Regions from separate parts of the Agrobacterium sp. DKPNP3 genome, predicted to be linked through region 1. Evidence: predicted binding sites of a transcription regulator. Region 1 holds the regulator's gene; the other holds the start of a gene.
What was found. Region 1 encodes PhoB, which activates phosphate uptake and scavenging genes when phosphate is short. Its sites were predicted from a motif close to TGTCATNNANCTGTCAT; they were not measured.
Positions count from the first base shown of each region.

Region 2: a site for PhoB is predicted at 1,686-1,702, ahead of ACUTJJ_RS06480 (DUF47 family protein). Genes of this name have one in related genera too.

Region 1 is NZ_JBQYSN010000006.1:35,996-40,373, forward strand. Features, by position in the region: gene pstB (phosphate ABC transporter ATP-binding protein PstB) at 1-691, shown strand, start outside; gene phoU (phosphate signaling complex protein PhoU) at 817-1,512, shown strand; gene phoB (phosphate regulon transcriptional regulator PhoB) at 1,544-2,227, shown strand; gene ACUTJJ_RS03110 (GcrA family cell cycle regulator) at 2,407-2,940, opposite strand; gene ACUTJJ_RS03115 (aspartate aminotransferase family protein) at 3,372-4,378, shown strand, end outside.
Region 2 is NZ_JBQYSN010000014.1:65,800-70,177, reverse strand. Features, by position in the region: gene ACUTJJ_RS06490 (hydrogen peroxide-inducible genes activator) at 73-993, shown strand; gene ACUTJJ_RS06485 (NUDIX hydrolase) at 1,091-1,633, opposite strand; gene ACUTJJ_RS06480 (DUF47 family protein) at 1,747-2,391, shown strand; gene ACUTJJ_RS06475 (inorganic phosphate transporter) at 2,391-3,395, shown strand; gene ku (non-homologous end joining protein Ku) at 3,485-4,276, shown strand; gene ligD (DNA ligase D) at 4,316-4,378, opposite strand, start outside.

The sequences.
Region 1 (4,378 bases):
GAACCTCAACGTCCGGGAGAACACCGTGACCGCGCTGATCGGCCCCTCGGGCTGCGGCAAATCCACGTTCCTGCGCACCCTGAACCGTATGAATGACACGATCGACGGCTGCCGCGTCACCGGCAAGATCACGCTTGATACCGACGATATCTACGACCAGGCGATCGATGTGGTGGAACTGCGCGCCCGCGTCGGTATGGTGTTCCAGAAGCCGAACCCCTTCCCGAAGTCGATCTACGAAAACATCTCCTACGGCCCGCGGATCCACGGGCTCGCCCGCAACAAGGCGGATATGGACCAGATCGTTGAGCAGAGCCTCCAGCGAGCCGGTCTATGGAACGAGGTGAAGGACCGTCTGCATGAGTCCGGCACGGGCCTTTCCGGCGGCCAGCAGCAGCGCCTTTGCATCGCCCGTGCGATCGCCGTCAGCCCGGAAGTGATCCTGATGGACGAGCCCTGCTCGGCGCTGGACCCGATTGCCACCGCGAAGGTCGAGGAACTGATCCACGAGCTGCGGACAAACTACACCATCGTCATTGTCACGCACTCCATGCAGCAGGCGGCGCGTGTTTCCCAGCGCACCGCCATGTTCCACCTTGGTCATCTTGTTGAGGAAAACGAAACCGACAAGATGTTCACCAATCCGGATGATCAGCGCACGCAGGATTACATCATGGGCCGCTTCGGCTGATACAGGCCGGCGCTTCAAAGAAACCGAACAAGACTGGTGCCGCTGCCGTGTCCCGCTCCGGGCACGGCCTGCAGGCCAAGCCGGAGGACTAGACCGTGAACCAGACAACGACCCATTCGCATATCATGTCCGCCTATGATGAGGAGTTGAAATTCCTCACACGCCGTATTTCGGAAATGGGTGGCCTTGCCGAACAGATGTGTGCCGACGCCGTGCGGGCGCTCGTGAACTCGGATGCCGCGCTGGCGCAGAAAGTCATTTCTGACGACACCATCCTCGATCACGCCGAGCGTGAGATCGGCGACAAGGCAATCGTCACCATCGCCAAGCGCCAGCCGATGGCGGCAGACCTTCGTGAAATCATCGGCACGCTGCGTATTGCAGCCGATCTCGAGCGTGTGGGCGATCTTGGCAAGAACACGGCCAAGCGCGTGATTGCGGTTGCCGGCACCGGCGTGCCGCGCAAGCTTGCCCGTGGTCTCGAACACCTGTCGGAACTGGCGCTGGTGCAGCTCAAGGAAGTCCTCGACGTCTATTCGACCCGCTCCGCCGAGAAGGCCAATGCCATCCGCGAGCGCGACGAGGAAATCGATGCCATGTACACCTCGCTCTTCCGCGAGCTTCTGACCTACATGATGGAGGACCCGCGCAATATCACGACCTGCACGCATCTTCTGTTCTGCGCCAAGAACATCGAGCGCATCGGCGACCATGCCACCAATATCGCCGAGACAATCTATTACATGACCACCGGCAGCCAGCCGGAGGGCGAGCGTCCGAAGGACGACAGTTCCAACACGCTCGGTTCGGTGACCGAGTAAGAGACAGGCAAAGCCTTGCGGAGTTCAGCATATGGTGCCCAAGATTGCAGTTGTGGAAGATGAGGAAGCGCTCAGCGTCCTTCTTCGTTACAATCTCGAGGCTGAGGGATACGATGTCGACACGATACCCCGTGGTGACGAGGCGGAAATCAGGCTTCAGGAACGTACCCCCGATCTTCTCATTCTAGACTGGATGCTGCCTGGTGTATCCGGTATCGAGCTTTGCCGTCGGCTCAGAATGCGGCCGGAAACGGAACGCCTGCCCATCATCATGCTGACGGCTCGCGGCGAGGAAAGCGAACGTGTTCGTGGCCTCGCAACGGGTGCGGACGATTATGTCGTCAAGCCGTTCTCCACGCCGGAACTCATGGCCCGCGTCAAGGCCATGCTCCGCCGGGCCCGCCCCGAGGTTCTGTCTTCGGTGCTGAAATGCGGGGATATCGAACTGGATCGCGAGACGCATCGCGTTCACCGCAAAAGCCGTGAAGTGCGTCTCGGTCCGACGGAGTTTCGCCTTCTGGAATTCCTGATGACCTCTCCGGGCAGGGTGTTCTCCCGTTCGCAATTGCTCGATGGTGTCTGGGGCCATGATATCTACGTCGATGAGCGTACCGTCGACGTGCATGTCGGACGCCTGCGTAAGGCGCTTAATTTTTCGCACATGCAGGATGTCATCCGCACGGTGCGCGGCGCCGGCTATTCCATGGAAGCCTGAGCGGATGCCATCCGACTGGCGCGTTCCATCAAAGTAATTTTCCGCGAAAAACAAAAGGCCCGAAACCGGATTGGTGTCGGGTCTTTTGTTGTGGTTGATCCCGATCCGCTCTGGTTTTGTCACAAAAAAACGGGCCCGAAGGCCCGTAGTTTTTGAGTGTCGAATGCGTGCCGCAACACTCAAGCCTTACGGCGCTCGCTTACCGGCTGATAGGCGAGTTTCGCATGGAACTTGCAATAGGGCGAAGATTCCAGCGCTTCACAGCCGCAGAAATGGAAATCGTCTTTCAAGGGGTCGCCGACCGGCCATTTGCAGGTGCGCTCGGTCAGTTCCGTCAGCGTCAGACGACGGGAGATTGGCGTGACGACGTTTCTGGAAGGAACGTAATCGAGAACTTCCGCGGTCTCGATGCCGACCTCTTCCTGAAGGGCGGTCGCGGCGTTGGAACGCGTCAGGATCCGGGCCGGTGCAGCGTTGACGCGGCCAGCAAAATTCGCCGCGCGAGGGGCAGGGGCAGCAGTCCGCTTGGGCGCTGTGCGCGCCGAAGTGACAGGACCGCCAGCCTTGACGCGACCCGGCAGGTTGAGACGGTGGACCTTGCCGATGACGGCGTTGCGGCTAACACCGCCCAGCTGCGCTGCTATCTGGCTGGCGCTAAGTCCCTCGGACCACAATTTCTTGAGCTTTTCGACCCGTTCGTCTGTCCAGTTCATGCCGCTTCTCCGCTTTTCGCGTGTATTTTTGGCAGAATCCCTCTCCGTCTCGCGGGAGTGCCGCGAGTGTGGTTTCTGCCTGATTTTTGGTGACTAGTTCCGCCGCATTGCAGTCTAGTAATTAGCGATTAACCTAGTGCCACGCAGACTCCGTGGCAAGAGTCGCGGGAATCATCTCGAATCGATTTTGCGGTTTTCCCCAACTTGCTGGCGGGTTGAGTCAGAAAGGCAACACCTTGGGTCTGGCGCCCAGCCACCTACTAGGGCTTGAGAACCCTAGGGAATACGGACTTTTGTTGACATCGGCAAGCGAAGTGACAATAGTGCCCCTGCCGCCGCGAGGCGGCATTTTTGATTTTCAGGCAAGGGATAACCCTAAGAGCCTATTGACAACCGTCTTACAGCGCATTTGCGCAAGGAGTGATACAGCCATGGCCGAAGCCGCCGCGCCATTGTTCGATACATTTGCAAGAGCCCCCCTGCGTTTTGAGCGAGGCGAGGGCGTCTGGCTGTACACGGAAAGCGGCGAGCGATATCTCGATTTTGCGGCTGGCGTGGCTGTGAATTCGCTGGGCCATGCCCATCCGCACCTTGTGGAGGCGATCAAGACGCAGGCCGAAAAGGTCTGGCACGTCTCCAACCTCTATGAAGTGCCGGGCCAGGAAAAGCTTGCCAAGCGTCTGACGGAAGCAACCTTCGCCGACAAGGTTTTCTTCACCAATTCCGGCGCGGAAGCGCTGGAATGTGCGATCAAGACCGCACGCCGTTACCATTATTCCAAGGGCCATCCTGAGAAGTTTCGCATCATTACCTTTGAAGGCGCCTTCCATGGCCGGACGCTGGCGACGATCGCTGCCGGTGGCCAACAGAAATATCTCGAAGGTTTCGGTCCCAAGGTCGAAGGTTTCGATCAGGTTCCCTTCGGTGACGTCGATGCGCTGAAGGCCGCCATCACGGCCGAAACAGCAGCGCTGCTGATCGAGCCCATTCAGGGCGAGGGCGGCATCCGCGCGCCGGCGAAGGAATTCCTGCAACTGCTGCGCTCGCTCTGTGACGAGCATGGCATGCTGCTGATCTTCGATGAGGTTCAGACCGGCGTCGGACGTACGGGTAAGCTTTTCGCCTATGAGCACACCGGCGTCGCGCCCGATATCATGGCGGTTGCCAAGGGTATCGGCGGCGGGTTCCCGCTTGGCGCCTGCCTCGCAACGGCCGAAGCTGCTTCCGGCATGACGGCGGGTGTGCACGGCACGACCTATGGCGGCAATCCGCTGGCGATGGCCGTCGGCAATGCGGTCCTTGATGTTGTTCTTGCTGACGGCTTTCTGGACAATGTTCGTGATGTCGCGCTTGTGTTCCGCCAGGGGCTTGCCTCATTGAAGGATCGTTACCCCGACGTGATCGAGGAAATTCGCGGCGAAGGCCTGCTTCTCGGCAT
Region 2 (4,378 bases), on a different contig from region 1:
CACGAAGATGACTAACAGTCGGGTTCCATAATTTCCAATTGTATATTCTAAAGGCTCCGATATCCTGAGCTTATGATTACCCTATCGATGAAACACCTCCGTTATTTTGACTCTTTGGCAAAGATCGGCCATTTCGGGCGCGCGGCGGAAGCGTGCGCCATCTCTCAGCCTGCACTTTCTTTGCAGATCCGGGAACTGGAGGAATTGATTGGTGCGCCGCTTGTCGAGCGTGGCAGCCGCCAGATCAGGCTGACCACCCTTGGTGAAGAATTTGCCGAGCGTACGCGGTCGATCCTGCGTTCTGTGGATGAATTGCAGGATCTGGCGCGCGCCGGTCAGGGACCGCTCAGCGGTCGGCTGCGGATCGGGGTCATCCCGACGGTCGCGCCCTATCTGTTGCCGCAGGTCATCAAGACGCTGACCCGCCATTATCCGGACTTGGAAGCTCGGCCGCGTGAGGCCGTGACGCAGAAGCTTATTGAGGACTTGCTCGAAGCCCGGCTCGACATGGCGATCGTTGCCCTGCCCGTCTCGGAACCAGCGCTTGAGGAGGTTCCGCTGTTTTCGGAAGAATTCATTTTGGTACGTCCTTCCGAGGACGAGGGAATGCCGGTACCGAGCGCTGACAAGCTGGGCGAAATGCGGCTTTTGCTCTTGGAGGAGGGTCATTGTTTCCGCAACCAGGCCCTTTCTTTTTGCAGCACCACGAACGCGCCGCCACGGGTGCTGATGGAAGGCAGTTCGCTCTCGACACTTGTTCAGATGGTTGGTGCCGGAATAGGCGTGACCCTCATTCCCCAGATGGCCGTCGATATGGAGACGCGGCAATCCTCCGTCTCGGTGTTCCGGCTGGCGGAGCCGTGTCCATCACGCACAATCGGCATGGTGTGGCGCAGGAGCAATCCGCTTTCGGCGCAATTTTCCCATATTGCGGAGATCGTTCGCGACTGTGGACTGCAGAAGGTTCAGGGCGGAGCCGTCCCTACCCGATGAAGCTCGCCAGAGCGGGCCACACAAAGCCGAGACAACAGGCGATTCTGATCCGCCTCTTTCGGCTGCTGGCGATATAGGTGGAACGGCAGCTTGCGGCTTACAGCTTTCCGCCGCTTTCTCGTTTCCTCTTGCCTTTCGGGCGGAAATCGACCAGCAGTGATTTCAGTTCAATATCCCGGACACGCCTTGCCGCTTCATCGGGGCGCACCCATTCCGAGACGCGTTGTCCGCGTTCCTTAAAACTGGCGTCAGCCTCAGTCACTTCGATCTGAAACACATCCACCATGCAGGGGACGACATCGCCGTTATCGAGCATTTTCAGATACGTATAGCGGCCGACGGCGTCCTTCCTGACGCGGCCGCGCACGCCCGCCTCTTCCCACGCTTCGATCGCCGCTGCCTGGTGCGGCTTCTTGCGTTTCATCGGCCAGCCACGCGGAATGATCCACCGGCCGCTGGTCCTGGAGGTGACCAGCAAAATCTCAACGCCCTCGCCATCGGCGGCATAACGGAAGCACAAGGCGGCATATTGCTGCCGAAAAGCGCCGGTGAAGAGCTTTTCGGGAACCGCAGCCAGTTGCTGGAGTAAGGTCAGTGGACGAGCCGGTCGGGATTTGCGGCGCTTCTTTGATGATTTCATATCCGTTGATAGTGCTGATTTTCCGGGTTGCATCAATGCCCCGCGTGGATTTATGACAGTTTTATGACAATCACCCCCGACAACTAATATAGCGCCATTGAGGGCCAATTCGCATGATGAGTATTTTTCGCAAGCTGATGCCGCGCGAGGACCGTTTCTTCGACATGTTCAGCAAACATTCCGAAACCGTCATCAAAGCGGCTGAAGCCCTTGACCAATTGCTGAGCGGGACAGACGTCGACAAGAACTGTGAGCTGATCGTTGCGCTCGAACATCAGGCTGATGACATTACCCGCGATGTGCTTCTTGCCGTTAGACGCAGCTTCATCACGCCATTCGATCGTGGCGACATCAAGGACCTCATCCAGTCGATGGATGATGCCATCGACATGATGCACAAGACCGTCAAGACAATCAGGCTTTTCGAACAGAGCGAGTTCGACCCGCTTATGAAAGAGATGGGCCATGAGATCGTGCGTGCAGCTGGACTGACCGCGGAGGCAATCCCGCTTCTCAACAAGGTCGGTGCGAACGCGCAACGCCTGTCGGCGATCGCCGAAGAGGTGACGCGGGTCGAGGGCCGCTCCGACGAGCTCCATGATCAGGGGCTGAAGGATCTCTTCCGCCGCCATGGTGCGACCGGCAATGCAATGGCCTACATGATCGGCAGCGAAATCTATGGCGAACTCGAAAAGGTTGTCGACCGGTTCGAGGATGTGGCCAATGAGATCAGCGGCATCGTGATCGAGAACGTGTGATGGATGTCGCACTCGCTCTGCCGCTGCTTGTCGGCCTCATTGCCATCGCACTGTTCTTCGACTTCCTGAACGGCTTGCACGACGCCGCCAATTCCATCGCCACCATCGTTTCGACGCGCGTGCTGCGGCCGCAATATGCAGTCGCGTGGGCGGCGTTCTTCAATTTCATCGCCTTTCTCTTCTTCGGCCTGCATGTGGCAGAGACCCTCGGCACCGGCATCATCGATCCGGCCATCGTCTCACCGCAAGTCATCTTTGCGGCCCTCATCGGCGCTATCGTCTGGAACATCGTCACCTGGGTTTTCGGCATACCGTCCAGCTCGTCGCATGCCTTGATCGGCGGCCTCGTCGGGGCCGGCCTTGCCAAGGTGGGCTTTAATTCCATCGTCTGGTCAGGCCTATTGAAGACAGTTGGCGCGATCTTCATGTCGCCGGCCATCGGGTTCTTTCTGGCGCTCATTCTCGTACTGGCCGTGTCATGGCTTTTCGTGCGGCAAACGCCGTTTGCCGTCGACCGAACCTTCCGCGTGATGCAGTTCATTTCCGCCTCGCTTTACTCGCTGGGCCACGGCGGCAATGATGCCCAGAAAACCATGGGCATCATCGCCGTGCTGCTTTTCAGCCAGGGGCATCTTGGCGAAAGCTTCTATGTTCCGTTCTGGGTGGTGATCTCCTGCCAGTCTGCCATGGCGCTTGGCACACTGTTCGGCGGTTGGCGCATCGTGCATACGATGGGATCGAAGATCACCCGGCTCAACCCGATGCAGGGGTTCTGTGCCGAAACCGGCGGTGCGCTGACCCTGTTCGGCGCCACCTGGCTCGGTATCCCCGTTTCCACCACCCACACCATCACCGGCGCGATCGTCGGCGTGGGTGCGGCCCGCCGTGTCTCGGCGGTGCGCTGGGGGCTTGCAGGCAATATCGTCATCGCCTGGGTCGTCACCATGCCGGCGGCGGCACTGATCTCGGCTTCGGTTTATGGACTGACCTCGCTCTTCAGCTGACATGCGACAAGCTTGGAAGGGGCTCCTGGAACAAAAGCTTATCGAGGCTGTTTGATCCGGGAGTTCAAAAAAACAGGCGGATTTCCATCATGGCGCGGCAGGTTTTCTGGAAGGGTTATCTCAAACTGTCGCTGGTCACCGCATCGGTTTCGCTGACACCGGCAACGACGGAAAGCAATAAGGTTCGGTTCCACGTTCTCAACCGAAAAACCGGCAACCGCATCGAAAGCCGCTATGTCGATAGCGTCACTCACAAGCCGGTCGCCGCCAAAAACCAGGTGAAGGGTTTTCCCCGCGGCGAGGACGATTACGTTCTGCTGGAAGACGACGAAATCGACGCCGTGGCGCTGGAAAGCACCCGCACCATCGATATCAAGACCTTCGTTCCCAAGGGATCGATCGACTGGATATGGTACGACCGACCTCATTTTCTGCGCCCGGAAGATAAAATCGGCACTGAAGCCTTCAGCGTCATCCGTGAAGCGATGAAGGCGAACGACGTTTACGGCATAGCACGGCTCGTTATTTACCGCCGTGAAAGAGCCGTGCTCCTTGAGCCATCGGGAAAGGGCATTATTCTCTGGACCCTGCATTACGGCGAGGAGGTCAGAGACAGCATCGATGCGCTGGAACCAAAGATGAAGATCGAAAAGCCATTGCTGCAGACGATGGAAAAACGCATCGGCAAACAGGTGACCGGCTGGAAGCCCACCCTCGTGCAGGACCCTATTCAGAAGAAGATCAAATCTCTTTTGAAGTCAAAGGGCGACGAGGTCTCCTCCTCGAAAAAGAAGAGCAGCAGCAAGCCTAAGACCGGCGGCAATGTCATCAACATCATGGATGCGCTGAAGAAAAGCATCGCCGCCGAAAAGCGAGGCTGAAGTCTGTCCGGCTCTGCATAGCGAGACAGTCATTAGCGCTTAGCGGCCTTTCTTTGGCAGCGGTGCGGCAGCGGCGAAGAAGCCATCCCAGGGGTCTTTCTT